Regions from separate parts of the Alloalcanivorax sp. C16-2 genome, predicted to be linked through region 3. Evidence: predicted binding sites of a transcription regulator. Region 3 holds the regulator's gene; each other region holds the start of a gene.

Region 1 (10,353 bases), on a different contig from region 3:
ACGCCCGCGTCGACGTGACCATCCAGGTGGACAGCATCGACACCCATGTGCCGCTGCTCAACGAACACCTGCTCAACAAGCCGGAATTCTTCAAGGCCAAGGAGCACCCCACCATCACCTTCAAGAGCACCGGCATCCGTAACGTGGCCGATGACCGCCAGTCCTTCGATCTGGTCGGCGACCTGACCGTCAACGGTATCACCAAACAGGTGGTGCTGGATGCCACCGTCAACAAGGTGGGCGAACACCCCATGTACGACGGCGCGCCGGCGGCCGGCTTCAACGCCACCACTACCCTGAAGCGCTCCGACTTCGGCATGGATGCCTATGTGCCGGCGGTGAGCGATGAGCTGGATGTGCGCATCACCGTGGAAGCGGTGGAAGCGGACGCCTTCGCCAAGAAGCAGGAGGGGTAACACCGTCCACCCCATCGCGACTGAAGTCGCTCCTACGCGCCCCCCGTAGGAGCGACTTCAGTCGCGATAACCTCCCCCCACCCCAACCCCCGAAAAAGCGTGCATTTCCGCCACGCATCCCGTATAGTTCGCCTCCCTCATTTCAGGGCCACGCCGGCACCGCACTGATCGACAAGCCCGGCCCAGCGCCCGTCCACCGAAAGGTCTGTGCATGTCGTTCGATACCCTGGGCCTGCCCGAGTCGCTGCTCGGCGCAATTGCCCGTCTTGGCTTTGAAACTCCGTCCCCGATCCAGGAACGCAGCATTCCCGCTCTGCTGAAAGGCAGCGATCTGCTGGGTCAGGCGCAAACCGGCACCGGTAAAACCGCCGCCTTCGGCCTGCCCCTGCTGGCCCGTCTCGACCCGCAACTGAAAGCACCGCAGATGCTGGTGCTGGCTCCCACCCGCGAGCTCGCCCTGCAGGTGGCCGAGGCTCTGGAAACCTTCGCCTCCGGCCTGCCCGGCGTCACCGTGACCCCGATTTACGGCGGCGGCGGCTACCGGGATCAGCTGCGTGCCCTGAAAAGCGGCTCCCAGGTGATCGTCGGCACCCCCGGCCGGGTCATGGACCACATGGAACGCGGCAGCCTGCGCCTGGACCAGTTGCGCGCCCTGGTGCTCGACGAAGCCGACGAGATGCTGCGCATGGGCTTCATCGACGACGTACGCTGGGTGCTGGAACGCACCCCGGCGGACTGCCAACTGGCGCTGTTCTCCGCCACCATGCCGCCGGCGATCAAGACCATCGCCGACCAGCATCTGAAGAACCCGGAGTGGATTCGCATCGACGGAGGCAAGGCCAGCACCGGTGAGCGTATTCGCCAGCGCTACTGGCCGGTGGCCGGCATCAACAAGCTGGATGCCCTGTGCCGGATTCTGGAAGCCGAACCCCACGACGGCGTGATCGTGTTCGCGCGCACCAAACAGGCCACCATCAACCTGGCTGAACAGCTGGTCGGCCGGGGCTGGCGCGCCGAGGCGCTTAACGGCGACATGCCCCAGGCACAGCGGGAAACCACCGTGTCACGGCTGCGCGAGCACCGCATCGACCTGCTGGTGGCCACCGACGTGGTGGCGCGGGGCCTGGACGTGCCGCGCATCACCCATGTGTTCAACTATGACATGCCCACCGATCCGGAAGCCTATGTGCACCGTATCGGCCGTACCGGCCGTGCCGGTCGTGACGGCGAGGCGATCCTGTTCGTGGCGCGCCGCGAACAGGGTCTGCTGCGCGGCATCGAGCGCACCACCGGCCAGCGTCTGGAAAGCATGGACCTGCCCTCCGTGGACGCACTCAACCAGCGCCGCCGGGATGCCTTCCGGGACAGTCTGGGCGAAGCCCTCAAACGCGGCGACACGGACGCCAACCGCGAACTGCTGGCCAAGCTCTCCCAGGAACTGGAACTGCCCGCCGAGGATCTGGCCGTCGCTCTGGCCACGCTGATGTTCGAGAAGGAACCGCTGTTCCTGAAGGCGGCGCCGCCGCCCTCCAAGCGCGAACGTCAGGGCGGCGCCACCGCCGGCAAGGGCGGCAAGCGCGAACGGGATCGCAAGAGCGGCAAGGCCCCGCGTAACGCGGGGCCGATGAAAATGTATCGGGTGTCCGTGGGCGAGACCCACGGCGTGCGACCGGGCAACCTGGTGGGCGCCATCGCCAACGAGGCCGGCCTGAGCAGCGGCCAGATCGGCGCGATCCGCATCCACCAGGACCACAGCACGGTACAGCTGCCGGAGGCGCTCAGCGCCAAGCAGCTCCACCAGCTGCGCACCACCCGGGTGTGTCAGCGCATGCTGGAACTGGAAAGCGTTTAGAACGCTCCGGGTCGGCGCCCTCAGGCGTCGACCCGGAACCCTACGTTAACGACCACCTGAAAGTGGGCCACCTTGCCATTCTCGATGTGGCCACGGGTCTCCTTCACCTCGAACCATTCCAGATTGTCGACGCTCTTGCCGGCGGCGGCCACGGCGTTTTGTACCGCGTCCTCGATGCCGGTCCTTGATGAGCCGACCAGTTCCAGCTTTTTATAAACGTGCTCGCTCATTACTGCCTCCTTTCCTGAGTGTTCCTCCAGCCTCGACCTCCAGCGGCCCCGGTTTCAAGGCCCTCGCCGAGTCTTTTACGGTGTTTTCCCGACAGCCCGATACTGATGCCGGTCAAGGAAGCGGCGCGCCGGGTCTTGAAACCGGGCCCGATGACCTTAATGTCGGAAATGAGAAGGTTGTCAGAAGGAGTTGAACCATGAGCAACAGCAAACTGCTTCCCTGGAACTGGTTGAGCAAGGAAACCAGCCGTGACCGACCGCTGACCCAGCGGCGCCCGTCCCATCCGCTGCTACGCTGGGATCGGGAGTTCGACAACTGGTTCGAACAGATGCTCGGCGACATGGCCTGGACCACGCCGGCGCCCCACGCGGAGCCATCGGCGCCATTCCGACCCAACATCGACATCGTCGAGAAGCCGGACCGCTACATGATCACCGTGGAGGTGCCCGGCATGGAGCGCGACGATCTGTCCGTGAACCTGGATGGCGACACCCTGGTGATCAGCGGTCGCAAGGAGGAAACCCGACTCAACGAAGAGGACGGTTACCACTACACGGAGCGCCGTTTCGGTCGCTTCCAGCGACTGCTGACGCTGCCGGCGGACGCCGATGGTGATGCCCTCAGCGCCTCGTTCAACAACGGGCTGCTGACGCTGGACGTGCCGCGCCACGAGAACCACCCGCGCAGCACCCGGGCCATCGAAATCCACTGAACGCGCTCAGCGCTCCGGGATGCGCAACGCCGAGGCCGGCAGCTTGCCCGGCTGGAAGGTGTTGACCGGCAGGTCGGCGCGATAGCCCAGGGACAGCCCGCACAGCAACTGGTAGCGCGCCGGAATCCGGAAATGCTTTTCCAACGGCGAGCGCCACAGCCCGAGGGCTCCCTGGGCGCAGCTGCCGAGCCCCTGATCGGTGGCGGCCAGCATCAGGGTCTGCAGGAAAATGCCGGAATCCAGCACGCTGTAGACGTCCAGGCCCTTGTGGGCGAACACGAACAGGGCCACCGGCGCGTCGAAGAAACGGAAGTTGGCGGCCATTTGCTCCCGGCGGGCGGCCTTGTCGGCGCGGCCGATGCCGAGTTGCTCGTACAGGGCCCGGCCGGTCGCCACCCGGCGCGGCTGCAGGTCGTCCGGGTAGTTGACCACCGGCCGGAAGTCGCCGTCCGGCAACCCCGGGTCCCGGCGCAGGGCCGCCAGCGCCTTCTTCCAGGCCGGCGCCTTTTGCAGCCGGCTGAGCCGTTCAAAACGACGGCTCAGTTCGCCGCGCAAGTCGTCCAGCACCGCGCCGCTGGCCACCGCCACCTGGTAAGGCTGGGTATTGGACCAGCTCGGCGACGCCCGCACGGCGCGGTCCAGCAGGGCATCGAGCACGGTGTCCGGCACCGGCTGCTGGGTAAAGGCCCGGGTACTACGCCGGGCATTGAGCACATCATTGAATTCCATCGGGAGTTCCTGAATGGGAAGGCGCACTGGCGACAGTTTGGCAAAACGGTACACTAGCGCGCCATGACGAAGCCGCTCGACCAGATGGCGAGATCCGCCAATTTCTCCCGTTGCCGCCGCTACCGCTACGCCCTGTGGCGTCGCTGGCGCGACGGCGACGACTATCTGCTGCTGGTGGGCCTGAACCCGTCCACCGCGGACCACCGCAAGGACGATCCCACCATTCGCCGTTGTATCGGCTTCGCCCGGGACTGGGGTTACTCCGGTTTGTGCGTGGCCAACTTGTTCGCCTACCGGGCCACCTACCCCCGCGACCTGTTCGCCGCCGATGACCCGATCGGCCCGCGCAACGACTGGTGGCTGCGGCGGCTGGCCGCGGACGCCGCCCTGGTGGTGGCCGGCTGGGGCAACCATGGCACCCAGGGCGACCGGGCGGCGCGGGTGCGCGCCTGGCTGCCGGCGTTGCATTGCCTGCGCCTGAACGGCTCCGGCGAGCCCGCCCACCCGCTCTATCTGCCCAAGACCCTGACGCCCTTCCCGATGCCCGCCAGCGAACCGGCCTGAAAGCCCCCTTGGCATCTCCTTCACCTCCAACTGGCTAGCCTTGGCCCGGGTTGTAAGGAGAGAAAAGCCGGTGCCTAACCGCTTTGCGAGACGTAACAGGCTGGCCGCCCGTGTCATGGGCATCGCCGGTCTGGTTCCATTCTATTTCTGCGCGCTACTGGCCTGGGTGGAAACCACCCGGGTCTGGGCCCTGGACGCGGTCACCGGCTACGCGGCGGTGATTCTGGCGTTCCTGGGCGCGGTCCATTGGGGCCGGGCGCTGGCCGAGCTGGATCGCCGCAATCACATCGGCACCTTGATCTTTGGTGTATTGCCGGCGCTGCTCGGCTGGCTGGCGCTGTTACCACCGGTGGAGTTTTCCCTGCCGATGCTGATCGCCGGCCTGGTGTTCGTGTGGGGCAGTGAGCAGATGGTGTTTTTCGATGTACTGCCAGCCTGGTACCGAACCCTGCGGCACTGTCTCACGGCGGGTTCGGTGCTCGCCCTGGTGATCGCCTGGGCGGCGGCCATGATGGCCATGTTCTGAAACCCACGCCTGGGCTAGACTCGGGCGCATACCGTACTGGAGGGACCCATGGCCGGAATCCGCCGATCGCCACTGCTTGCCATTTGTCTACTGTTCACGCCCGTGCTGGGCGGCTGCGACGACACGCCCGACACCGCGCCGCCGGCCTCGCCGGTGACCTTCAACCAGGACGTGCGGCCGATTCTGGAGAACAAGTGCATCGCCTGCCATGGCTGTTATGACGCCCCCTGCCAATTGAAACTGGAAACCGTGGCCGGGCTGGATCGTGGCGCTTCCAAGGAGCCGGTCTACAAGCAGCGCACCAAGGCCGCCGACCCCACCCGACTGTTCGTCGATGCCCGGGACACCGCCGAATGGCGCGACAAGGGGTTCTTCTCGGTGATCGACAGCACCGAGGGGATGGAAGCCTCGGTGCTGTATCGCATGCTGGCCCTGGGCCGCGCCCATGAGTTCGCTCCCGGCGAGAAGCTGCCCGAGGAGATCCAGCTGGGCCTGAAACGGGAAAATCAGTGCCCCACCCCGACCAGCATGGACGACTACGCCAAGGACCACCCGCTGGGCGGCATGCCGCTGGGCACGCCGGCGCTCACCGACGAGGAATTCGCCACCGTGCGCGCCTGGCTGGAGGCCGGCGCGCCGCCGGGGGATGACCGCGTCACCCTGTCCGAGGCGGAAACCAGCCAGATTCGTGCCTGGGAGAACTGGCTTAACCGGGATGGCCGCCGCCAGCAACTGGTGGCCCGTTGGGTCTACGAGCACCTGTTCCTGGCGCACCTGTATTTCGACGACGGCGGCGGCCAACGGCCCGATCACTTCTTCACCCTGGAGCGCTCACGCACCCCGCCGGGCAAACCGGTGGTGCCGGTCGCCACGCCGCGTCCCAACGATCCACCCGGCGGTGAGTTCTGGTACCGGCTGCGACCGGTGCGCGGCGCCATCGTGCACAAGACGCACATCACCTACGCACTTACCGAGGCCAAGCGCCGGCGCATGGAAAAGCTGTTCTTCGCCGAGCCCTGGACCGTGAGCCGGCTGCCCGGCTATGGCGAGGACGAACGGGCCAACCCCTTCACCACCTTCGGCGCCCTGCCCGTCCGGGCCCGCTACCAGATCATGCTCGACGACGCCGAATACTTCGTGCGCACTTTCATTCGCGGCCCGGTATGCCGGGGGCAAATCGCCACCGACGTGATCCGCGACCGCTTCTGGGCAGTGTTCCAGGACCCGGATCATGATCTCTACATCACCGACGCCGACTACCGGGCCAAGGTCTCGGACCTGATCGGCCTGCCCGGCCAGGAAGGCAATCTGCTTGATCTGGGCCCGGAATGGCTCCGTTACACCCACCGCCGCAACCAGTACCTGCGCGCCCGCCACGACATCTACGCCGAGCAGGAAAGCGCTGGCCCGGGCTGGGATTCGATCTGGAACGGCGACGGAAACAACGACAATGCCTTGCTGACCATCTTCCGCCACCATGACAACTCCTCCGTGCGGCGCGGGCTGATCGGCGACTACCCGCTCACCACCTGGGTGATGGACTATCCGCTGTTCGAGCGCTCCTACTACAACCTGGTGGTTAATTTCGACGTGTTCGGTTCGGTCTCCCACCAGGCCCAGACCCGGCTCTACTTCGATCTGATCCGCAACGGCGCCGAGCAGAACACCCTGCGCTTCCTGCCCGCCGAGGCGCGCAAACCGGTGCTCGACAGCTGGTACCAGAAGACCGGGCGGCTCAAGCTGCTGATCAGCTACGCCGAAGCGGACACCGACACGCCCACCGGCATCGATTACCAGACCGCCACGCCCATGAACGAATTCAACGCCGGCCTGCTGGGGCGGTTCGCCGGCGTCAACGCGCGACCGGACCCGATCAACCGTTGCGGCGATGGTGACTGCGCCCGGGCCGATGCCAGCGACCTGGAACGCCGGGTGGAAACCACCCTGGCGCCGATCGCGTCGCGGACCGCCGCCGACCTGCCGGTGGTGGACTGGATGCCGGAAGCCAGCCTGCTGCTGGTGGAGGGCGACGGGGAATACACGGTCTATTCGCTGCTACGCAACCGGGCCCACTCCAACGTGGCCTTCATGTTCGGCGAGTCGCTGCGCTACCAGCCGGAGAAGGACACCCTGACGCTTTACCCGGGCGTGCTGCTCAGCTATCCGAACTTCCTGTTCCGGGTCGCCGCCGATGACCTGCCGGCCTTCGCCGACGCCCTCACCGGCGCCCGCGACGAGGCGGATTTCACCGCCCTGGTGGAACGCTTCGGCCTGCGCCGCACCGAAACCGACTTCTGGCAATACATCCACGCGCCGCGGCGCTACATGGAACGCCACGAGCCGGTCCAGGCGGGCATCCTGGACATCAACCGCTACGGGAATTTCTAGGCGGGTGCTGCCGATAAAAAAAAGCCCCGCAAGAATGCGGGGCTTAACACTACCGTCATAGCATGCCTGCCGTGGCAGGCTCCCGAGCCTGATGACGATATTCTTTCCGACCGGCGGCGCCTTGCCCCCGGCCCTGAACCAGCGCGGGTTCATGTTCCAGAATACGCGACAGGATGGCAGCACCGGCCCCGGACTGGTATTGTCGCCCATGACTTATTCATGGTGATTCACGACAAACCGGCCGCCCGGCCCTCCAATAAGAGAAGATATGTACCAAGTCAGCGTGCTTGCCTATGACGGCGTATTCGCCTCGGCCCTCACCGGGGTGATGGATCTGCTCAACCTGACCGGTGTCACCTGGAACCGTATTCACGGCCAGCCCCTGAATCGCCAGTTCAAGGTGCAGGTAGTCTCCCGTGGCGGCCAGCCGGTGCGCTGCACCGCCGGCATGCGCATCGCCGTGGACAATGCCCTGGAGCGCGTCGATCAGTGCGATCTGGTGGTGGTGCCGACCATCGGCAACGAGATCACCCAGGTACTGCGCCAGGAGCAGGACACCCTGGAATGGCTGCGCTTCCTGCACGCCGGCGGCGCCGACATGGCCAGCAACTGCACCGGCGCCTTCCTGCTCGCCGAGGCCGGCCTGCTGGACGGTCGCCGCGCCACCACTCACTGGGGTTACAGCCCCCTGTTCCGGGAACGCTACCCTAGGGTCAAACTGGACGAGCGGGAGCTGATCACCCGGGACGGCAACATCTTCTGCGCCGGTGGCGGTACCGCCTGGCGGGACCTGACCATCCTTCTGGTGGAGCGCTACTGCGGCGCCGATCTCGCCCGGGAGCTGGCCAAGGCGTTCGTGATCGACGTGCGCAACGACCCGCAAAGCGTCTACGCCGGCCTGCCCGCCAAGACCTACCATCGCGACGAGCAGGTACAGCAGGTCCAGGCCTGGCTGCATGAACACTTCGCCGAGGGCACCACCCTGGCGGACCTGGCCGAGCGGGTGCATTTGAGCCCCCGGCAACTGCAACGGCGTTTCACCAACGCGCTGGCCGAGCCGCCACTGCAGTACCTGCAGCGCGTGCGCATCGAAGCGGCGCGCAAGATGCTGGAGCGCGGCGCCACCAACCTGGGTCATCTGGCCGAGCAGGTCGGGTACCAGGATGTGAGCAGTTTTTCGCGGCTGTTCAAGCGCCACACAGGTCTGTCGCCGAGCCACTACCGCCAACGCTTCGCCCGGGTCGGCTCGCTGCGCGACTGAGCCGGTGCTAGGCTAGTTCGCCATGGACGATTTCTATAAAAGCCTCGACGGAGCCCTGGCTGAACTGGTGGGGTTTCTCTGGGGCCCGCCTCTGGTGGCGCTGTTGATGGGCGGCGGCCTGTTCTTCCTGCTCTATTCCCGTTTGTTGCCCTATCGGCACCTGTTCTCCGGGGTGCGATTGCTGTTCACCCCGCCGGACCGCGATGACGAAGGCACCCTGTCGCATTTTCAGGCGCTGAGCACCGCGCTGTCCGGCACCCTGGGCATGGGTAACGTGGCCGGGGTGGCCGTGGCCATCGCCGTGGGCGGGCCGGGCGCCATTTTCTGGATGTGGATGAGCGCGCTGGTGGGCATCGCCACCAAGTTCTACACCTGCACCCTGGCGGTCATGTACCGGGGACGCGACAGCGAAGGCGCCCTGCAGGGCGGGCCCATGTACATCATCCGCGAGGGCCTGGGGCGACACTGGCGACCGCTGGCCTATTTCTTCGCCCTGGCCGGGATGCTCGGCACCATGCCGATTTTCCAGATCAATCAGCTCACCGAGGTGGTGCGCGAAGCGATCGCCATCCCCGCCGGCTGGACCGCCGAGAACGACCACTTCACCTTCGACCTGGTATTCGGCGTGATCCTGGCCGGCCTGGTTCTGGCGGTGGTGTCCGGCAAGCTGCCCCGCGTGGGCAAGGTCACCGGAGTGCTGGTGCCGGCCATGATCGTCGGCTACCTGCTGCTTACCGCCATCGTGCTGGCCACCCATGCCGACCAGGTCGGGCCGGCCCTGGCGCTGATCGTGCACGACGCTTTCAGCGGCGAATCCGCCGCCGGCGGCGTACTCGGCGCGGTGATCATCACCGGCGTGCGCCGCGCCGCCTTTTCCAACGAGGCCGGCATCGGTACCGAAGCCATGGCCCACGGCGCGGCGCGCACCGCCGAACCGGTGCGCGAGGGGCTGGTGGCCATGCTCGGGCCGATCATCGATACCCTGATCGTATGCACCTGTACCGCCCTGGTGATCCTGATCAGCGGCGTCTGGCGCAGCGGCGACGACAATGGCGTGAGCCTCACGGTGGCCGCCTTCGACAGCCTGTTCCTGGATTACAGCGGCGTGCTCCTGGCGGTGCTGGTGGGGGTTCTGAGTTTGAGCACCGTGGTCACATTCTGGTATTACGGCGCCAAGTGCCTGGGTTTTCTGATTGGCGCGCGCTACCAACATCACTATGTTTGGTTTTATCTTTGTCTGGTGGTGATCGGTTCGGTGGCGTCGCTGAACCTGATCATCCGGATCGTGGACAGCATGTATGCCCTGATGGCGCTGCCCACCATGATCGCCTCGCTACGCCTGGCGCCCCGGGTCAACCGGGCCGCGCGGGCGTATTTCGCCGGCGACCGGCGTGAGTGAAATTGACAGCGCCTTGACGCCCGCGCAAGGAAGATAACGATAACGAGAAAGGAGGGTGAACCGTGGAGAATCTGTCCATATTGCTGGTGGAAGACCACCGACAACTGGCACAAACCGTGGTGGAATTCCTGGAGCAGGAAGGTGCTCTGGTGGATTACGCCAGTGACACGACCCTGGCCCGTACCCTGGTGCAGGAACATCACTATGACCTCCTGCTGCTGGACGTGATGCTGCCCGGCGAGGATGGCTACACCTTCTGCCAGGCGCTGCGCAAG
Region 2 (10,353 bases), on a different contig from region 3:
CTTCCGGCCGGCGCGTGACGAAATTGATGATGCCGCCGGTGGCGCCCAGGCCGTGCTCGGCGCTGGCGCCGTGGATCACTTCGATGCGTTCCACCATGGAAAGATCAATGGTGTTGCTGTCGCGGCTGCCGGGGCGCAGCGGGTTGGATTGCGGCACGCCATCGATCATGAACAGCGGCGCGCGGCCCCGGAAGCTCTCGCCCCAACTGGTCAGTTTTTGCCGGCTGGGCGAGTAATTGGGGATCAGGTTGCTGAGCACCTGGGAGGGATCACTGTTGACGGCAAGCTGTGCCTGCAGTGCCTCCCGGGTAATGACCGTGACTTTCTGAGCGGTTTGACCCAGTGCCTTGCCGGAACGGCTGGCGGTCACGGTTACCGGCTCCAGCGCGTTCACCGGTGCCGGGCGCACCAATACCACTGAACCGGTTGCGATTTGGCGCCACTGCAGGCCGGTGCCTGCCAGCAGGAGCCGCAGCGCCTGGGCATCATTGAAGTTGCCGCTCAGGCCCGGGCTGCGCTGGCCTTCGGTCAGGGCGGCGTCGGCGGACACGCCCCACCCGGATTGCGCGCTGAACCGGGCCAGGGCGGCGGCGAGCGGGCCCGCCTCGATATGGAACTCGCGGGTGTGCGCCGCGTCGTTGGTGGCCGGTTGAGCCTGGGCCCGGGCGAGGGGAGGGGCCAGGGCAAGTATCAGCGCCAGGCTGAGCGCCAGGGTGAGCGGCGCGGAGCGAAGCCGGAAAAGCATGTCGTTCTCCTGTTTCTCTGTCTTATCGAAAGGGCTTTGTTATCCAAGCCCCGCGACGGACGGAAACCGGAAAAAATAATGCGATATCAATGCGGACGCGGCGTCACGGTGACCCACCAGGGGGTTACCCGGGTCACCGTGACCGGCAGGGAGGCTTCGAGAAGATCCAGAATGCGATCGGTATCGGCCAGTGGAAAGGCGCCGGTCAGCCTCAGGTCGGCCACGGCGGGATCGTAGCGCAGCCAGCCATGGCGGTAGCGGCCGAGTTCATCGAGCAGATCGCCCAGGCGGCGGCCATCGGCCAGCAGTTGGCCTTGGCGCCAGCCCGGGTTGGAGAGCGCGCCGGGCAACGGGCTCAGGTGGCCGTTGCCGTCGAGCCGGGTGCCTTCTCCCGGGCCCAGGGTGGCGTCCGCGTCGCCCTGGCGGGCTTGTACCCGGACCCGGCCCTGGTCCACGGACACCCAGGTTCGCCGGTCGGCCAGCCGCACTCCGAAGGCGGTGCCCAAGGGCGAGACCCGTCCCTCCGGTGTGTCGATCCACAATGGTCGCGGGTCGTGGGCGGTGCGCAGATACAGCTCGCCACGGAACAGGCGCAGGCGCCGCTGCCGGTCGTCGAAGCGCACCGCCACGGCGCTGTCGGTATTCAGCCACAGCCGCCCACCGTCGGGCAGGGTGAACTCGCCGATCTCGCCCCGCGCGGTGCTCAGGTCCGATCGTCCGAGCCCGGCCTGCCAGGCCAGCCACCCCGGGATCGCCACCGGGGCCAGCAGCAGGGCGCCGCCCAGGCCTTGCAGAAAGCGGCGCCGCCGGCGCTCCGCCGCGCTCAGAATGGAATCGGCGGATTTCACCGGCACCGCCCGGAAAGCCTGGTCGACGTGCTCCACCTTTTCCCAGGCCCGCCGGTGGTCGACGTTCGCGTCCAGCCACTGGAGCCACCGCCGCTTTTGTTGCTCGGTGACGTGATCGCCGCCGAGCAGGGCGAACCAGCGCGCCGCCTGTTCAAGCGCCGGCTCGGGGATATCCATCCCGCTCATGGCAACAGATCCGGCGCGGCTTTCAGACAGTGGAACATGGCCTGTTCCATGTAATTGCGCACCGTTCTTTCCGACACCTGCAATCGTCGGGCGATTTCCACATAGCGCAGACCATCCAGGCGGGACAGCAGGAACGCCTTTCGTACCTTGGGTTTCAGATCCGCCAGGAGTCGGTCCACCCGGTAAAGGGTTTCGACGATCAGGTAGCGGGTTTCCGGCGATATGGCCACCGGCTCGGGCTGGGCGAGCAGGGTTTCCTGGTAGGCCTGCTCGATGGCCTTGCGACGCCAATGGTTGGCCAGCAACCCATTGGCGATGCGTCCCAGGAAGGCGCGCGGTTCACGGATCGCGACCACGTTATCGCCGCGGTGCAGCAGACGGGTGAAGGTATCATGGGCCAGATCGGCGGCCAGTTCCGAGCATCCCGAGCGCCTGTATAGCACGGCGTGCAACCAGCGATGGTGTTGCAGGTACAGGGCTTCCACCGATGAGGCGGACGGGAGGGCCTGAAACGTCATGAGAAAGAGCAAGCAGCTTGAGGACGGTTAATGATAACCATCCTCAATTGCAACAGGCAAGCGGGACAGCCCCGGGCGGGGCCGTCCTGGTGGGGCAGGGCTTAGAACTTGTAGCCCAGGCCGATCATGTAGACCCACGGGTCCACGTCCACGTTGACCTTGGTTTCGCTGATGCTCAGGGCGGTGGGTCCTTTCACGGTGGCATCGGTCTCGATGTCCATGTACCACACCGAGGCGTTGACCAGCAGGTTCTCGGTAAGCATGTAGTCGACACCGGCTTCCAGAGCCAGGCCCCAGGAATCATCCAGTTCCAGATCGCTGAAACCCTGTGCCTTGCGGGTGCTGGTCAGGTCTTCCTCGAAGAAGGTGGTGTAGTTGATGCCCGCGCCTACATAGGGCTGCACGGCGGAATCCGGGTTCATCGGGTAGTACTGCAGCAGCACCGTGGGCGGCAGATGCTTGACGTCCGCCAGCTTGCCGTCCAGGCCCGCGCCCAGACCCTTGACGCCGACCTCGTGTTCGAACGGTGTCGCGCCGACCAGCTCCACGCCGAGGCGGTCACTGAGCATGTAGGAGAAAGTCAGGCCCAACTGGGTGTCGCTGTCCAGGGTGGCCTGGGTGCCGGCGGCGGAAACGCCGTCGAATTTCAGGGTGCCGCTGTCCTCACGCGGATCAACGGTGGCGGCGCCCGCGCGCACGATGAAAGAGCCGGCTTCGTGCGCCTGGGCCGCGCCGGCCATCGCCAGAATGGAGCCGGCCATTGCCAGCGTTACCGCTTTGCCCAGAGTGTGCCGTGAGAATGCCATCTTGCTGTCCCCTATGTGGTCCTGAATGTGGTCCTGATTGCGATGGGGGAAGCATGCCGCCAACACGGGGAAAAAGAATTGCCCCAAATCAAGGTCGGCGATGGTGGTGGGAAAAGCGCGCCAGGGGGCAAAGAAAAGGCCGGGTTGAACCCGGCCTTGTTCCGATCCTCAAGCGTGCGGGCCTTACTTCTTGTTGAAGGCTTCCACGGACTTGACGATTTCCTGCTTCGCGGCGGCGGCGTCTTTCCAGCCGTCGACCTTCACCCATTTGCCTTCTTCCAGATCCTTGTAGTTCTCGAAGAAGTGCTTGATCTGGGCGAGCAGCAGCGCGGGCAGGTCGGTGACTTCCTGGACGTCGTCGTAGAGCTTGCTCAGCTTGGTGTGCGGTACCGCCACTACCTTGGTGTCCTTGCCGGCTTCGTCGGTCATGTCGAGCATGCCGACCGGGCGGCAGCGAATCACGGAGCCGGGCACCACCGGGTAAGGGGTAACCACCAGCACGTCCATGGGGTCGCCGTCGTCGGACAGGGTGTTGGGAATGTAACCGTAGTTGGCCGGGTAGAACATCGGGGTGGCCATGAAGCGATCAACGAAGATGGCGTTGCTGTCCTTGTCGATCTCGTACTTGATGGGGTCGGCGTTGGCCGGAATCTCAATGGCGACGTAGATGTCCTCGGGGACGTCTTTCCCGGCGGGTACCTTTGCAAAATCCATGGTCTGTCCTTCAGCGATTGGGGGTCAGCGGGCAGGGGACCTTGGTGGTGCCCCGTACGACGGGCGCGGATTATAGCAACCGCGCCGCCCGGCTGGCTAATCGCGCAAAGTCGAACACGCCGGTGAGATGCGGGCGCCATGGGGGTACAATCGCCCCCCTGATGTGTACGACAACCGCCTTCAGCCGAGGAGCCGCGCCCATGCCTATACATGAAATTGCTCATCCACTGGTCAAGCACAAGCTCGGTCTGCTGCGCCAGAAGAGCCTCAGCACCCGCAGCTTCCGGCAGCTTACCGCCGAGGTGGCCAGCCTGCTGACCTACGAAGCCACCAGTGACCTGTTGCTGGAAAATTACGAGGTGGATACCTGGATGGGCAAGGTGCCGGCGCAGCGCATCAAGGGCAAGAAGGTCACCGTGGTACCGATTCTGCGCGCCGGCATCGGCATGCTGGACGGCGTGCTGGAGCTGATTCCCAGCGCCAAGGTCAGTGTGGTGGGGGTGTACCGCAACGAGGAGACCCTGGAGCCGGTGGCCTATTTCGAGAAGCTGGCCCACGGCCTGGATGAGCGGCTGGCCCTGGTGGTGGACCCGATGCTGGCCACCGGCGGCTCCATGCTGGCTACCATCGAAATGCTCAAGAAAGCCGGCTGCCGGCAAATCCGTGCCCTGGTTCTGGTGGCGGCGCCGGAAGGTATCCGCCGTCTGCGGGAAGCGCACCCGGATGTGACCATTTACACCGCCTCCATTGATCAGGGGCTCAACGAAGACGGCTACATCGTGCCCGGGCTGGGCGACGCCGGCGACAAGATTTTCGGCACCAAATAACGCGAGGGGGCGCGGAGCGCATGAGCGATTCACCGGGATTCTGGAACTGGAAGATCATTCTGATCGGCGCGCAGATGCTGTTCGTGGCGTTCGGCGCCATGGTGCTGATGCCGCTGCTCACCGGCCTGGACCCGAGCGTGGCGTTGTTCACCGCCGGCCTCGGCACCCTGCTGTTTCAATGGATCACCCGCCGCTCGGTGCCGGTGTTCCTGGCGTCGTCGTTCGTGTTCGTGGCGCCGATCAGCCACGGCATCGACCAGTGGGGCATCGCCGCCACCATGGGCGCGCTGCTGTGCACCGCCGTGGTCTACGTGATCCTGGGTGCCCTGGTGAAATGGCGCGGCCCCGGCTTCCTGCACCGGCTGATGCCGCCGGTGGTCACCGGGCCGATCATCATGGTGATCGGCCTGAGCCTGGCGCCCACGGCGGTGAATTTCGCCATGGGCATGACCGGCAACGGCGCCGAGCGGCTGTTCCCCTACGGAGAGGCCCTGCTGGTGTCCACCGTGGCTCTGGTCACCACCATGCTGGTGGCGACCCTGGCCCACGGCCTGTTCCGGCTGCTGCCGATTCTGTGCGGGGTGCTCACCGGCTATCTGCTGGCGCTGGCCCTGGGCATGGTGGACTTCGGCGCCGTGGAGCAGGCGCGCTGGCTGGCGGTGCCGGATTTCGTGGCGCCCAGTTTCCACTGGCCGGCGATCCTGTTCATGATCCCGGTGGCCCTGGCACCGGCCATCGAGCATGTGGGCGATGTGCTGGCCATCAGCAACGTCACCGGCAAGGACTACATCAAGAAGCCGGGCCTGCACCGCACCCTCACCGGCGACGGCATCGCCAGCATGGCCGCCGCCCTGTTCGGCGGCCCGCCCAACACCACCTACTCTGAGGTGACCGGCGCGGTGATGCTGACCAAGGTGTTCAACCCGGTGGTGATGACCTGGACCGCGATCTTCGCCATCGCCCTGGGCTTCATCGGCAAGTTCGGCCAGTTGCTGCAGAGCATTCCCACCCCGGTGATGGGGGGCATTCTGATTCTGATGTTCGGCTCCATCGCCAGCGTCGGCATGAACACCCTGATCAAGGCGCGGGTGGATCTGCATCAGCAACGCAACCTGGTGATCGTGGCGGTGACCCTGATCTTCGGCATCGGCGGCATGGTGGTCGGCAACGGCGAGTTCACCCTGCAGGGCATCAGCCTGTGCGGCCTGGTGGCGGTGTTTCTGAACCAGGTGCTGCCGGCGGCCCCGGAGACCGCCGACGACCTGCACGAAGAGCAGGAATACGTGGCGGATTTGCTGGACCACGCCCGCGGCAAAAACGACAAGGACTGACCGGTTTTTTAGGAGCGGTCGGACGACCGCTCCTACGGCGCGGGCCCGGCCTACAGATCCCCTTTCCGAACCCAGGTTTTGGCTTCCGGCTTCTGGTAGTCCGCCATGCGATCCAGCAGCCGGGCCGGGTCCGATTCCACGATCAGCATTTCCCGGTGCGCCGGGCGCAGAAAGGCTTCCCCGGTGGCGTGATCCAGGAAGTGGGTCAGGCCGTCGTAGAAGCCGTCCACGTTGAGCAGCGCGCAGGGATTTTCGTGCCAGCCCAGCTGGCCCCAGGTCCAGATCTCGAACAGCTCTTCCAGGGTGCCGACGCCGCCGGGCATGGCGATGAAGCCGTCGGACAGCGCCGCCATGCGCGTCTTGCGCTCGTGCATGGAGGGCGTCACGTGCAGTTCGGTGAGCCCCGGGTGGGCCAGTTCCTTCTCCTGCAAGGCCTCGGGGATCACCCCGGTGACGCGGCCACCGGCGTCCAGCACCGCGTCCGCCACCACGCCCATGATGCCGACGCTGGCGCCACCATAGACCAGCCCCAGATCCCGCTTCACCAACTCTCCGGCCAGTGCCCGGGCGGCCTCGGCATACACCGCCCGGCGCCCCGGGCTGGACCCGCAATACACACAAACACTGCGCATGGTTTTCTCCACTGGTTGGCCGCAAAGGCGCCAAGCATGAACCGGCGGTCCGCGCCGCGCAAATCGGTCAGGTAGGTTGTCGGGGGCGGCCCAGGCCGGGGCTCCGCTTCAGTCACGATCATCACCAGGACCTGGTTATCGCGACTGAAGCGGAACGCCGCCCGGTCGCTCCTACAGTGTGAGCGGTGTAGGACGTTAGCGGCGCCTGGTACGCATGGCCCAGATCACCGCCGCCACCGGCAATCCCAGGCCCAGCCAGGAGATCCAGTCCATGGCGCCATCGCCGAGCAGCGCCGCCACCAGCCCGATCAGGCTGGCCAGCGCGATCAGCAGCGGCAGCGCGAAGATACCGCCCAGGCCCCGGGTGGCGCGGGGCGCGCCCTTCATGGGGCACCCCCGGCCTGGGGCGTGGCCGGCGCGCCTGTGGCTCGCGGCGTCGGTTGTCGCCGCGCCAGCCACAGGTACAGCCCGCTGATCAGGACCACGATGGTGATCACATCCAGCACCGCCCACAGAATCTTCAGCGGCAGCCCGCCGTAATCACCGAAATGCAGCGGGCCGGAGAGGGCCAGGGTCTTGTTGTACCAGGGCATCTCGCGCAGGGCGGCGAACTCGCCGGTGCGCGCGTCCACCAGCGCCGGGGTAACGATGTGGGAGGTCAGTGGCGTGTTGCCGTGCAGGAACACCGCGTAGTGGAAATCCGTGGACCAGCCGCCGCCGGGGAAGGCCACGAACTGCAGAGTCTGGTCCGGCGCGGCGTCCTTGGCCCGGGCCACGGCGGCGTCCAGGGATGCCATTTCCGCCGGGGCGGGCACGGCGGCACCCTGGTAGCCGGCGGTAAGGTCCGCCAGGGACTGGTTCTTCCAGGTGTCGAGAATCGGCGTGGCCAGGGTGTTCACCACGCCGGTGAGGCCGACCACGGTGAGCCAGGCCACGGTGACGATGCCGAGCAGGTTGTGATAATCCAGCCATTTCAGGCGCCGTGAGCGTTTCACCCGCAGGGTGCCGAATTCCAGCTTGCGCATGAACGGCGCGTACAGCACCACGCCGGAAACAATGGCGGCCACCAGCAAAATACCCATGAAGCCCAGGAACAGCATGCCCGGCAGCCCCAGGAACATGTCCGTGTGCAGCTGCAGCAGAAACTCCATGACGCCACCCTGGTGGCCGGGTACCAGGTCGCCGCTGGTGCGGTCGAAGGAAGCGAAGTGCATGGCGCCGCCGGGGGCATCCGGGGTCGGCCCGGTGGTCACGTTGACCACCGGCCGGTCGGTGTCGAAGCTCATGAACAGCGGCACTTCGCCGGGCCGGTTGTCGAGCGCGGCCCGCAGCATCCGGTCCAGGGACAGCATGGGACCGCCCGGGTTGGCCGCCTGCCAGTGGTCGGTGTCGAAAGTCGCCTCGATCTCATCATGGAAGATCAACGGCAGGCCGGTCAGGCACAGCATCAGGATGAAGGCGGTGCAGATCAGGCTGGTCCATTTGTGAATCGCGGACCAGACGCGCAAGGTGCTTTGTTGCATGGGGTGCTTCATGGAAGACTGCCTGGGCGCCCCGGTGGCCGGGGCGCCTGGGTTGCCGGTTCAGAAATCGAGGGTGGCGGATACCAGCACGGTGCGTGGCGCGCCCACGGTCAGGTAGTCGGAGCCGGGGAAGCCGCCCACGGAGGCCCAATAGTCCTCGCCGGTGACGTTCTCCACTCGCGCCCGCAGGGTCAGGAACTGGCTGTCGCTGAGGGCGATCAGGTAGCGGCCGCCCAGGTCCAGCCGAGTCCAGCTGTCCACCTTCCGAGTATTGGCCGCGTCGGCGTATTGGGAGCTGGTGTAGATCACCCGGCCATCCACCGCCAGGTCCGGCAGTTGAGGCAGCCGGTATTCCAGGTTCAGGTTGGCCTGGGTCTCCGGGGAGCCGATGGCGTCGTTGCCGTCCATGTCCGCATCCAGGAAGCTGACGCCGCCCAGCACCGTCAGATCCCGGGTCAGATTGCCGTAGGCCATTAATTCCACGCCGGTGTTTTCCTGGTCGTAGAGCTCTTTGTAGACATTGCCTTCGAGGCCTGCCACCGGCTTCTCGCTGCGGTACACCGACAAACTGCCACCCAGGTCGCCGCCATCGTACTTGATGCCCAACTCGGTCTGCTGAGTTTCGTAGGGTTCCAGTGCTTCACCGGCATTCGCCACAGGGTTGCCGTTTCCGTCATCGGCGGGGGCCACGTCGCCCTTCTGGAGCCCTTCGATGTAGTTAGCGAAGAGGGATACTGACGGGGTCAGCTTGTACAGAACGCCAAGCGAAGGCGTCAAAGCGTGGTCGTCGTAATTGGCGGTGCGGGCGCCGCCACCATAGGCATAGCTCTTGTCCTGAATATTCTGGTAGCGAGCGCCAAGCGTCACGAGCAGGCGTTCATCCAGCATCGACAACTGATCCGCTAGCGCAAAGCTGTTGAACCGGGTTTTGATGGTCATTTGAGGATTGTCGAGATCGCCGCCACTGAAATTGGTGCCAGGTTGGGCGATCTGAGGACGCGAATAGATATTGCCACTAACACCGACAAGGTCCATGGCGTAAGCGTTGTCGGACTTAAGTTCATAGGTGGAACTGGAGACGGTCAGGGTATGGCCAATGCCCCCGGTGTCGAAGTTGACGCGCAAGCCGGTTTCGCCCGTGAGAACGCTGTCTTCCCGGGCCGTGTCGAAGCGGTTTGCGGTGTAATCGCCGCTGGTATTGTTCACGGTGGGGTTGGCGAAGATCGAATCTTCCTCGCCGTGGCGGGCGCCCACCGCCAGCCAGCCGGTGATATTGTCGGCGAAATCGTATTCGGCGCGCAGGGTGCCGAAAATGTCGTTGGAATCCGAGTAGGTCCAGGACTGGCCGATGGATTCGTCGGCGTCCGGGGCGTCGGTGATCGGCACGCCGCTGGCGAACGTGATGTTGGGCTGGCCACCATCGACGCGGTGTTTCTGGAAGCCCAGATCGGCGGACAGGCGGAACACCTCTTCGCGGAAGTCCAGACCGATGTGCGCCATGGAGAGTTCTTCCTCCTCGCCGTCCACGGCGGTGTCGCCGTCGCGGCGGGCGGCATTGACGCGGATGCCGAAGCGGCCATCCTCGGAGCGGTTGGCGAAATCGGCGGCGAGGCTGGCCTGGCCACCGCTTCGCGCGCCCAGGGTGACCTGGTTAAGCGGCTGGTTGGGGGCGCGCTTGGGCACGATATTGACCGCGCCGCCGAGACCGCTGCCGCCCGGCGCGGCACCATTCAGAAAGGTGTTGGCGCCACGGAACACCTGTACCCGCTCGATGAATTCCGAGGCCAGGTACTGGCGCGGCAGCAAGCCATAAAGGCCGTTGTAGGTCATGTCGTCGGAAAACACCGGCAGGCCGCGTACCAGGTAGACTTGCTGGTAGTTGCCGAAGCCGCGCGCCACCCGCACCGCCGGGTCGTTGAGCAGGATCTCGCCGACGCTGGCGGCCTGCTGGTCCTCGATCAGTTGTTCGGTGTAGGTGGTGTAGCTGTAGGGGGTGTCCATCACATCCTGGGTGCCCAGAATGCCGACCTTGCCGCCCTCGGCCACCTGGCCACCGGCGAACACCTCGCTCAGGCCCTCCTTGGAGGCATCGGCGCTGGATTGCACCTGGATCGCGTCCAGGTTGTAGCTGCCGTCGTCGTTCTGCGCGCTGGTCTGGGCCTGGGCCGTGCCGGCGAGCACGGCGAGAGTAAGGGCGGAAAGCCGGAAGGCGGTCGGTCGCAT
Region 3 (10,353 bases):
GGCTGGCGCCTGCGGCTGGCCAGCGGTGACAGCGAAGCGCCGGTGGCGGCCCTGGCCCGCACCCTGGAACTGGACGCCCACCGGGCGCGCCAGACCCCGGACGACAAGGCCGCCTGGCTGCGCGAACTGAGCCGCGCGGAGGGTCCGCAGATGATGGTCGGCGACGGCATCAACGACGCGCCCGCCCTGCTCGAGGCCTCGGTGTCCGTGGCCACGGCCAACGCCACCAGCCTGGCGCGGCGGGCGGCGGGGCTGTACCTGCTGCATTCCCGGCTCGATGCCCTGGCGGCCCTGCCGGACCTGGCCCGGCGCGCGCGGCGGCGCATTCATCAGAATCTTGGCTGGGCGCTGGGCTACAATCTGCTCGCGGTACCGCTGGCCATGGCCGGCTGGATTCCGCCCTGGGCGGCGGCGCTGGGCATGTCCGCCAGTTCCCTTCTGGTTACCTTCAACGCGGCGAGGCTGGCACGATGGCCATCATCATTCTCCTGATTCCCCTGGCGCTGCTGTTTCTGGCCCTGGCGATCTGGGCACTGTTCTGGGCCATCCGCCGGGGTCAGTTCGAAGACCTGGACCACGAGGCCTGGCGCATCGTGTTCGAGGACCGCGACCATGATTGAAGCGCTGCTGCCCCTGATCGGCGGCGCCGCGCTGCTGGCCCTGGCCGGCATGGTGCATTGCGTGGGCATGTGCGGCGGCATCGGCGCCGCGCTCACCTTCGCGATCCCGGAGCCACGGCGCCGTGGCGGCCGCCTGTGGGCCTGGCAGTTGTTGTTCGCCCTGGGCCGGGTCAGTGGCTATACCCTGCTGGGCGCCCTGGCCGGTGCCCTGGGCGGCCGTCTTCTCAACCTGCTTCCCGCCGGTGGCCCGGCCTGGCCGGCGCTGTTCTCCGGCCTGCTGATGGTCCTGCTGGCCTGGCATTTCCTCGGCAACGGCGCCGCGCTGCGTGCCCTGGAGCGCCCCGGCGCCGCCCTGTGGCGCTGGCTGAAACCGGCACGCTCGGCGCTGATTCCCGTGGACCGCCCATACAAGGCACTGGCGCTCGGCATGCTCTGGGGGCTGCTGCCCTGCGGCCTGGTCTACTCGGCGCTGCTGCTGGCCGCCACCAGCGGCGGCGCCGGAGGCGGTGCCCTGGTGATGCTGGTGTTCGGCGCCATCACGGTGGCCCCGGTGGCCGCCGCCGGCGTCGCCGGTGGCCAGCTGCGGCGTCTGCGCGGCCCGGCGGCGCGGCGAGTCGCCGGGGTCGCCACCCTGGGGCTGGCATTGTGGTTCCTGGCCCAGGGGTTGTGGCTGCATGCCGGTGCTCTGCCACTGCCCTTTTGCGGCGACGTTTCCGTTCCAACCTTCCTTTGATGCACATCAAAACGGTTCGCACCGGGACAGGCATGATGGCATCGCCTGTTACCTGGAGCATCGCCCATGACCACATGGAACCCGGATCTCATTCGCCGCTTTGGCGGGCCCGGGGCCCGCTATACCTCCTACCCGCCGGCCACCCAATTCCATGAGGAATTGCGGTTCGCCGACGTGGAAGCCGCCGTGGAAGCGGGGAACCGGGAGCGCCGCGACCTCTCCCTGTATTGCCACATCCCGTTCTGCGCCACGGTGTGCTACTACTGCGCCTGCAACCGCATCGTCACCGCCAACCGGCGCCGGGCCGTGGACTATCTCGCCCACTTGAAAAGCGAACTGCGGCGCAAGGCGGCCATGGTGTCACCGCAACGGCCGGTAGTGCAGATGCATTGGGGCGGCGGCACTCCCACCTTCCTCAACGACGCCCAGATCACCGAGCTGGTCTATGACCTGGCCCGCTACTTCCGCCTGCTGGAGGATGACCGCGGCGACTACGCCATGGAGATCGACCCGCGTACCGTGGACCGCTCCCGCCTGGGGCTGATTCGCGGGCTTGGCTTCAACCGGCTGAGCCTGGGCGTTCAGGACCTGGACCCGCGTGTGCAGCAGGCCGTCAACCGGGTCCAGCCGCTGGACATGATCCGGCGCGTATTCGACGACGCCGCCGATTTCGGCTTCCATTCCCTCAACGCGGACATGATCTACGGTCTGCCCTGGCAGAGCGAATCGAGCCTGGCGCGGTCCCTGGAACAACTGGTGGAGCTGCGTCCCAACCGCATCTCCCTGTACAACTACGCGCACCTTCCCGCCCGTTTCAAGATTCAGCGCCAGATCGCCGAACGGACCCTGCCTAGCCCGACCGAAAAACTGGCGATGCAGGTGCGCGCCGGCGAGATGCTGCAGCAGGCCGGCTACGAACTGATCGGCATGGATCACTTCGCCCTGCCCGATGATGAGATGGCGGTGGCCCGGCGTCAGGGGCGGCTGCACCGCAACTTCCAGGGTTACACCCTGCATGGTGACGCCGACCTGCTCGGGTTCGGCGTCAGCAGCATCAGCGATCTGGGCGATGTATACGCCCAGGCGCCGAAACGTCTTGAGGATTGGGAACAGGCCGTGGCCGCTGGCCGCTGGCCGCTGGAGCGCGGCTATCGGCTGAATCGCGATGACCGGCTACGCCGCTCGGTGATCATGGGGCTGCTGTGTGATCTGCGTCTTGATCTGGCCGCGTTCCGGGAAAACTGGGGCGTGGATTTCACCGATTACTTCGCCGACAGCCTCGAGCAACTCGGTGAATTCGAAAGCCTGGGCCTGCTTGCCATGGAAGGCAGTGACCTGGTGATCACCGAAGCCGGTCGGCTGGTGGCACGCGCCCTGGTCCAGCCCTTCGACCGCTTCGCCGTCGCCAGCCAGGGAGAGCGTTTCAGCCGCATCATCTGAGGTTGGCCCGTTTTTGTGGCCACCGACACTTGTTCAGCCCATGGGGCCTTCTATAATGTCGTACGCAGCAACATTGATAACCACTGAGTTATCTTCTTCCATACGCAGCCAACAAGGGGGCATCATGCCGCGCACCGTTTCTTGCAACGACTGCAGCCTGAGCCCGATCTGTCTCCCCCTGGCCGTGGCTCCCGCCCAGCTCGACCAGCTCGACCAGATCATCCAGCGCGGACGACCACTGAAACGTGGTGAGCACCTGTTCCGCGCCGCCGACGATTTTCATTCCGTTTACGCGGTTCGCTCCGGAGCACTGAAGACCTACGTGCTTTCCGATGAAGGCGAGGAGCAGGTGACTGGTTTTTATCTGCCCGGTGAGATTCTCGGCATGGACGGCATCAGCACCGCCCGCCACCTGTCCAACGCCAAGGCGTTGGAGACCTCAACGGTGTGCGAGATCCCTTTCCACCGCCTGGAGGATCTGTCGCACAAGATTCCCAGCCTGCAGCATCATTTCTTCGGTCTGATGAGCAAGGAAATCCGTGCCGACCGGGAATTGCACATGCTGCTCAGCAAGAAGAGCGCCGACGACCGCGTGGCCTCGTTGCTGCTCTCCCTGGCCACCCGGCAACAACGTCGCGGGCTCAGCAACAAACGCTTCCGCCTGCCCATGTCCCGCTACGACATCGCCAACTATCTGGGCCTGGCGGTGGAAACCGTGAGCCGTATCTTTACCCGCTTTCAGCAGCAGAACCTGCTCTGGGTGGATGGCCGCGAGGTAGAAATTCTTGATCGCCCGGCCCTGTGCGGCACCGGTCGCCTGGATTCCGTGCAGGACGCTTGATTCCCGCTAGCAAGGACACCGACTATGAGCTCCGAAAATGGCATTCTGGTTTTCCTCGACCGCGACCTGAAAGCGCCGCAACCGGCCCTGGAAAAAGCGCTACAACTGTCCCGGGCCTCCGGCCTGCCACTGACCGTGGCGATCAACAGCGATTCCCCGGCGATGCGCCGCGCGGTGGGCTTCGACGATGCGCGCCGGGAAAGCGCCGAACGCCAGATCGCCAAGGCATGGGAAAAGCGCATTGATGAGCTGACCGCTGGAGAAACCACCGTCAATAAACGCGTGGCGCCGCACCGCGACGCGGAAACGGCCCTGCGTGACACCGTGGTGGAATGCGCCCCCGCCCTGGTGGTGGTTCACACCAGCGAGGAAGGCACCCTCAAACGCCACCTGTTCACTCCCCGCGACTGGCTGCTGATCCGTCATGCGCCCTGCCCCGTGCTGTGCGTGCATTCCCAGCCCTGGGGAACGCCTCCGCGCTTCACCGCCGCCGTGGAACCGGAAGAAAAGCCCGGCGGCCTTGACGCCGCGGTGATTCACACCGCCCGGTATTGGAGCGAGCAACTGCACGGGGAACTGGAAGCGGTGCATGTGCTTGAGCACCCGGACGAAACCCTGCTGCTGGTGGCCGGCGAAGCCCTGCCCGAATACGCCGCCAGCGCCAACAGCATCCGCGAGTACCACGAAAAAGCGCTGGCCGAATTCGCCAAACGCGAGAACCTGCCGGAGGACAGGACCACCCTGCTGGAAGGTCCGGTTACCCGCACCCTCACCGACTACTGCGAAGAGGAAGGCGCGGATCTGCTGGTGGTCGGCACGGTGCGCCGCAATACCGTGGAGCGCCTGCTGCTTGGCGCCACCGCCGAATCCCTGCTTACCCGCACCGGCAACGACGTGCTGGTGGTCAAGCCCGAGGATTTCGAAAGCGACTGGCGCTGACGCTCTCCGTTGATCGCGACCGGAGTCGCTCCTACCGCGAAGCAGGCACTGTAGGAGCGGCTTCAGCCGCGATTCGTTTCAGGCGCGATCCCCCCTCACCGGCCACCTTCACTGCTCTTCACGCCGGAACACCGGCCTGGTGTCGGTGGACGCTTCCGCGTCGTGACGATAGCCTGCTTCCCGGAATTTCTTCAGAGCCGCCGGCTTGTCGATGCCTTCGCGCAGAATCCAGGCGGCCATCAAGCCCCGGGCTTTTTTCGCATAAAAGCTGATCACCTTGTACTTGCCGTTTTTCTCGTCCTGGAACACCGGTTCGATCACCGGCCCCGGCAGCCGCTTGGGGTGCACGGATTTGAAGTACTCGTTGGAGGCCAGGTTCACCAGCACGTCGGTGCCGGCGGCCTTCATATCCTTGATCAATTGGTCGGTGATGATCTCGCCCCAGAATTGGTAGAGATCCTTGCCACGGGCATTGTCCAGCCGCGTTCCCATCTCCAGACGGTAAGGCTGCATCAGGTCCAGGGGGCGGAGTACGCCATACAGACCGCTGAGAATGCGCAGGCGCTTTTGCGCCGCCTGCAAGTCATCGGCATCGAAGCGTTCAATATCCAGCCCGGTATAGACGTCGCCTTTGAAGGCGAAGATCGCGGGTCGGGCATTGTCCTTGTCGAACGGCGTTGACCACTGCGCGAACCGTTCCACGTTAAGATGGGCGATCTTGTCACTGACCTTCATCAGGCTGGCCAGGTCCGCCGGCGAGAGCTGGCGGGCACGCGCCACCAGTTCCGCGCTGTCGTCGAGCAGGCGCGGTCGGGTTGCGCGCAAGGACGGCAGCGGCGACTCGTAATCCAGGGTTTTCGCCGGTGACACAACGATCAGCATGGTGTTCTCCTTTACATGACGCGACACTGATTATAAGAAGACCACGTAAAGAAGAAACCCATGGGCCCGATCGACGGCGCCCACGAGACCGGGGAGTAACGATTAACGATGCGTTTCCTGTTGATTCTGACCGTCACCGTGGCGGTGGTAGTGCTGCTGTGGGGCAGTTGGCAAGCGGGCCGCCGGCCCTTCTACCTGGCTCTGGCCGGAGTGCTGGTGGCGGGCACCCTGTTTGGCGCGGCGACCCTGTTCACCGATCAGGAGCGGCGCGCCCCGGCGGACCCGGAGACAGTCATCGCCGAGGTATCCCAGGTGCACCGCACGGAAACCACCTACCGGCTCAGTGGCGACATCGCCAACCGGGGCGAGCATGCGGTGGCGCGGGTGCAACTGGCGGTGGAAGCGCTGCGCTGCCCGCCGGCCACCGCCTGCGAGGTAATCCACGAGAGCCGGGAGACGGTGTCCATGCACATTCCGCCCAATGGCCGCTACCCGCTGAACCTGTCGGTGGCGCGCCCGGAACCCGACATCCAGGCGGATCGCTGGCGCCTGCGAGTGCTGCGCGTGGAGGTTTATGGCCGTTAGCGTTCCATTTTTCAGGGCTGGCCAAGCGAAAACGAAATGGTCACAATGCCGGCTCCCTGAAGCACAGCAGCGGCTGTAGGAGAGATCATGGCAGCGCTCATTCCTGGTCAAGCCACCCCCATCGCGCCCCACGCCTGGCGGGTCCTGGGCCGCAACCCGGGAATGATGACCGGGCCCGGCACCAACAGCTATCTGCTCGGTGATCGGACCCTCACCGCCATCGACCCGGGACCGGAAGACCCCGAGCATACCCGCGCCCTGCTGCGCGCGGCGGAACAACTGGAACGCCCCATCGAGCGCATTCTGGTCACCCACACGCACCGGGACCATTCCCCCGGCGCCCGGGCCCTGGCCGAGGCCACCGGCGCGGAAATGCTCGGCCCGCCGGTCCCCGATGACGGGCTGCAGGACGAGAGCTGGGCTCCGGCCCGGCTGTTAAGCCACGGCGACCTGCTGGACTGCGGCGGGGTGCCGCTGGAAGTGATCGCCACCCCCGGCCATGTCGGCAACCACCTGTGCTACCTTATGGTCGATCAGCGTCTGCTGTTCACCGGCGACCACCTGATCCAGGGCTCCACCGTGGTAATCGCGCCGCCGTCCGGCTCCATGGCCGAATACATGGCCTCCCTGGCGCTGCTGCGCGACTATCGCATCGATACCATGGCACCGGGCCACGGCGAACTGATTACCGAACCGATGACCACCGTGGACAAGACCCTGGCCCATCGCCGGGAGCGGGAACGAAAAGTGTTCGAAGCGCTGGATGCCACCCCGGTAACGGTGCAGGAGCTGGTCACCCGGGTCTACGCCGACGTGCCTGACTTTCTGCACGGCGTTGCCTGCCTGTCCCTGGAAGCCCATCTGATCAAGTTGCGCGACGAGGATCGCGTCAGCCACGAACAAGGCAAATGGTCGGTCTGAAAGGCGGTTGCAGCTTTCAACCTGCCCCTATAACCAACCCTTACGCTTGAAATACCAATAGGGCGCGATGCCGGACAGAATCATCAATCCGATCACCATCGGATAGCCGAACTTGAACTGCAGCTCCGGCATCACCTGGAAGTTCATACCGTAGATGCTGGCGATCATGGTCGGCGGCAGGAACACCACGGCGGCGATCGAGAAAATCTTGATGATCTGGTTCTGCTCGATGTTGATGAAGCCCTGGGTGGAATCCATCAGGAAGTTGATCTTCTCGAACAGGAAGGTGGCGTGGGACATCAGGGTATCCAGGTCGTGCTGGATTTCCGAACAGGTGCGGCGGCGGTCCTTGTCGGCGCGCACGTAACGCTGAATGAATGAAATCGAACGCTGGGTGTCCATCAAACACAGGCGCACCTTGCCATTGCTGTCCTCCAGGTGGGCCAGCTTCTCGATGCCGTCCTCCAGCTCCGCCTCCTCATCTTCCAGCACCAGGTAGCTGACGTCCTCCAGGTCCCGGTGAATGTCCTCCAGGGTGTCCGCCAGGTTCTCCGTTTTCTGCTCAAGGATATTGAGCAGGATATCCAGCGGCTCCTGGACCCGAACCCAGCCACGCCGCACGCGCAGACGCATCAGGCGGAAATCCGGCAGCCGTGAGTCGCGGAAGGTGAGCAGGCGCCCGGGTTGCAACACGAACGCCACGGTAGCGGTGCGGTGGCGACCCTCGGCCTGGTAGACGAACAGGGAGTGGACGTGCAGGCCGTGCTCATCGTGGAAGAAGCGCGCCGAGGATTCGATCTCCTCCACATCGTCGGAGGCCGGCAGCGCCTGGCGGAACAAATGCTGCACCTGCTCGCGTTCCTCGTCGGTGGCATCGACCATGTCGATCCAACTCGCCGCGTCGGAAGTCGTGGGCGTCAAATCGGCCACGTCGCGCTCGCGCAGAACGCCATTCTCGATATCGTAGACGTGCAGCATGTTAGACTCCCGAAACGGTCAGAGAACATCGACAGCGGTTAGATAGAGCAGCGCGTCATGAGTGTCAACTCCACCCTATCACGCCCGCCCTCCTGGCCCGCTCCCACGGAGCTGGGCCATGGCGCGCGGTTGTGGCTTTTCTCCGGGGTTCTCGGCGAACAGGCCACGCCGTTGTTCCACACGCTTTGTAACGAATTGCCCTGGGAGTCTCCCACGGTGCGTGTATTCGGCCGTGAACACCCGGTACCGCGCCGCACCTGCTGGCTGGCCGACGCCGGCGTGCGCTACCGCTACTCCGGCCTGGTGCACGAAGGCCACGGCTGGCCGCACCACCTCGCCGCCCTGCGTCACCGCCTCACCGAGCTTACCGGTCGCGCCCCCAACGGCGTGCTCGCCAACCTCTACCGCGACGGCGACGACACCATGGGCTGGCATCGCGATAACGAACCGGAACTGGGCCCCACGCCCTGGGTGCTCTCCTACAATCTCGGCGCCAGCCGCGACTTCGCCTTCCGCCGCCACGGCGAGCACCGCCAAGCCCACATCCTGACCCTGCACCACGACGACCTGCTGGTGATGTCGCCGCAAACCCAGCACCACTTCGAACACGCCCTGCCCCGCCGCCGCCGCGTCAACGCCCCCCGCCTCAACCTCACCTTCCGAGAAATCATTCCCCGCTAACCCCACAAAACCGAGTCAACGAAGCCACGCGGCCCCGATCGAGAACCAGCCCGTCTCGTGGCAGCCCCCTCTGGAGAACATCGACAAGATCAACCAAAAAACAGATAACTCAACCCGATCGCCGCCACCAACCCGGCCAGATCCGCCCCCAACCCACACCAAAGCGCGTACCGCATATCCCGAATTCCCACGCTTCCGAAGTACACCGCCAGCACGTAGAAGGTGGTCTCCGTGGAGCCCTGCATCACCGCCGCCATCTTGCCGGCCAGGGAATCCACCCCCTGGCTCTGCATCACGTCCAGCATCGCCGCCCGCGCACCGGAGCCACTCAACGGCTTAAGCAGAGCCACCGGCAAGGCATCCACGAACCGGGTGTCCCAGCCCAGCGCCGCCACGCCGTGGCGGATACCGTCCAGAAACAATTCCAGGGCACCGCTGGCACGCAGCATGGCGATGGCGGCAAGCATCGCCACCAGATACGGAATCAATTTCACCGCCAGGTGAAAGCCTTCCTTCGCCCCCTCCACGAAGCAATCGTAGCTGTCCACCCGGGCCCGCCAGGCGGCCCAGAAAAAGGCCGCGATCACCGCCAGCAGAATGCCGTTGCCAAGCAGACCGGACAGCGTCGAGCCCAGCGCCGGCGGCGCCAGCCAGATGCCCAGGGCCAACAACCCGAGCAGAGCCAGCCAGCCCCCCGTCACCGCCAGTAGCAACGGATCGCGCAGCGGTATCCGCTGCACCCGGGCGGTGAGCGCCACGCCCACGAAGGTGGATACGGTGGTCGCCATGAGCATGGGCAGGTACACCGCCGCCGGGTCGGCGGCGCCCTGCTGGGCGCGGTAGAGCAGTACCGTTACCGGCACCAGTGTCACTGACGAGGTGTTCAGCACCAGAAACATGATCTGGCTGTCGGTGGCTCGGCGCGGTCGCGGATTGTCGGCCTGCAACGCCTCCATGGCCTTCAGCCCCAGGGGCGTGGCCGCGTTGTCCAGGCCCAGCATGTTGGCGGCCAGGTTCATGGACACCGCCGCGCCGGCGGCCGGGTCCCGGCGCAGCGACGGCATCAGCCGCGCCAGCAGCGGGCGTACCGCGCCGGCCAGGCGATCGGCCAGGCGGCTTTCCTCGGCGAGCCGGAACAGGCCGCTCCACAGAGCCAGCACGCCGATCAGGCCCAGGCTTACCTCCACCGCCAGGTCGGCGGCGCGCCACAACGCCGCCACCACCCGCGCCGGCGCCTCCAGGTCGCCGCTCAAAAGCTGCCCCAGCGCGCCGAGGATGCCGATCAGAAAAAACCCGGTGAATAAACGATGCACGGCCGTCGTGGTCCCATGGCTGGCAAAGGCCACAGTATGTCGCGGGCGCCGCCGCTTGCCTATGGGCGGCCCCCTGTGCGTGGCCGCCGATTCCCTTATACTGGGGCAAAACCTTTGATCCAAACACAACCGAGTTCGCCCATGTCCGTATTCCGAAAGCTGTTAGGCGTGTTTCTCGCGGCCCTGTTGCTGGGCGGCGCCCTCAAGGTGGGCGGCGACCTCAAAGCCGGCCCCGAGGTCCAGGGGGCGCTCAAGCCCGAGGCCGTGCACCGCGAGGCCACCGAGGAAATCGTCGACCGGCTCGACCTGCACTACCGCCGGCTCAAATTCGACGATGCGCTGTCCGCCCGGGTGCTGGAGCAATACCTGAAGGACCTGGACCCCAATCGGCTGTACTTCACCCGCCAGGACATCGACGAC

What was found. The regulator FNR, encoded in region 3, switches genes on or off when oxygen is low (the NO sensors DNR and NnrR bind a similar motif). The targets are predictions, from matches to a motif close to TTGATNTANATCAA.
Region 1: the regulator FNR is predicted to act here: its motif matches at 2,601-2,614, upstream of ACLD02_RS07135 (Hsp20/alpha crystallin family protein).
Region 2: the regulator FNR is predicted to act here: its motif matches at 3,182-3,195, upstream of ACLD02_RS05175 (OmpW/AlkL family protein).

What each region holds. Positions count from the first base shown of each region.
Region 1 is NZ_JBKFTL010000001.1:1,513,523-1,523,875, reverse strand. Features, by position in the region: gene ACLD02_RS07150 (YceI family protein) at 1-416, shown strand, start outside; gene ACLD02_RS07145 (DEAD/DEAH box helicase) at 628-2,268, shown strand; gene ACLD02_RS07140 (dodecin) at 2,289-2,498, opposite strand; gene ACLD02_RS07135 (Hsp20/alpha crystallin family protein) at 2,696-3,211, shown strand; gene ACLD02_RS07130 (nitroreductase) at 3,218-3,940, opposite strand; gene ACLD02_RS07125 (DUF1643 domain-containing protein) at 4,004-4,504, shown strand; gene ACLD02_RS07120 (DUF3429 domain-containing protein) at 4,575-5,030, shown strand; gene ACLD02_RS07115 (fatty acid cis/trans isomerase) at 5,079-7,418, shown strand; gene ACLD02_RS07110 (GlxA family transcriptional regulator) at 7,687-8,679, shown strand; gene ACLD02_RS07105 (alanine/glycine:cation symporter family protein) at 8,702-10,078, shown strand; gene ACLD02_RS07100 (response regulator transcription factor) at 10,150-10,353, shown strand, end outside.
Region 2 is NZ_JBKFTL010000001.1:1,086,915-1,097,267, forward strand. Features, by position in the region: gene ACLD02_RS05160 (TonB-dependent receptor domain-containing protein) at 1-745, opposite strand, end outside; gene ACLD02_RS05165 (FecR domain-containing protein) at 832-1,779, opposite strand; gene ACLD02_RS05170 (sigma-70 family RNA polymerase sigma factor) at 1,776-2,297, opposite strand; gene ACLD02_RS05175 (OmpW/AlkL family protein) at 2,399-3,103, opposite strand; gene ppa (inorganic diphosphatase) at 3,287-3,817, opposite strand; gene upp (uracil phosphoribosyltransferase) at 4,018-4,644, shown strand; gene ACLD02_RS05190 (uracil-xanthine permease family protein) at 4,665-5,975, shown strand; gene ACLD02_RS05195 (TIGR00730 family Rossman fold protein) at 6,026-6,607, opposite strand; gene ACLD02_RS05200 (hypothetical protein) at 6,803-6,994, opposite strand; gene ACLD02_RS05205 (PepSY-associated TM helix domain-containing protein) at 6,991-8,130, opposite strand; gene ACLD02_RS05210 (TonB-dependent receptor) at 8,191-10,353, opposite strand.
Region 3 is NZ_JBKFTL010000003.1:339,956-350,308, reverse strand. Features, by position in the region: gene ACLD02_RS15225 (heavy metal translocating P-type ATPase) at 1-492, shown strand, start outside; gene ccoS (cbb3-type cytochrome oxidase assembly protein CcoS) at 471-620, shown strand; gene ACLD02_RS15215 (sulfite exporter TauE/SafE family protein) at 613-1,353, shown strand; gene hemN (oxygen-independent coproporphyrinogen III oxidase) at 1,420-2,793, shown strand; gene fnr (fumarate/nitrate reduction transcriptional regulator Fnr) at 2,834-3,634, shown strand; gene ACLD02_RS15200 (universal stress protein) at 3,659-4,573, shown strand; gene yaaA (peroxide stress protein YaaA) at 4,682-5,455, opposite strand; gene ACLD02_RS15190 (hypothetical protein) at 5,564-6,040, shown strand; gene ACLD02_RS15185 (MBL fold metallo-hydrolase) at 6,128-6,961, shown strand; gene corA (magnesium/cobalt transporter CorA) at 6,989-7,939, opposite strand; gene ACLD02_RS15175 (alpha-ketoglutarate-dependent dioxygenase AlkB family protein) at 7,997-8,620, shown strand; gene ACLD02_RS15170 (nucleoside recognition domain-containing protein) at 8,710-9,933, opposite strand; gene ACLD02_RS15165 (carboxy terminal-processing peptidase) at 10,075-10,353, shown strand, end outside.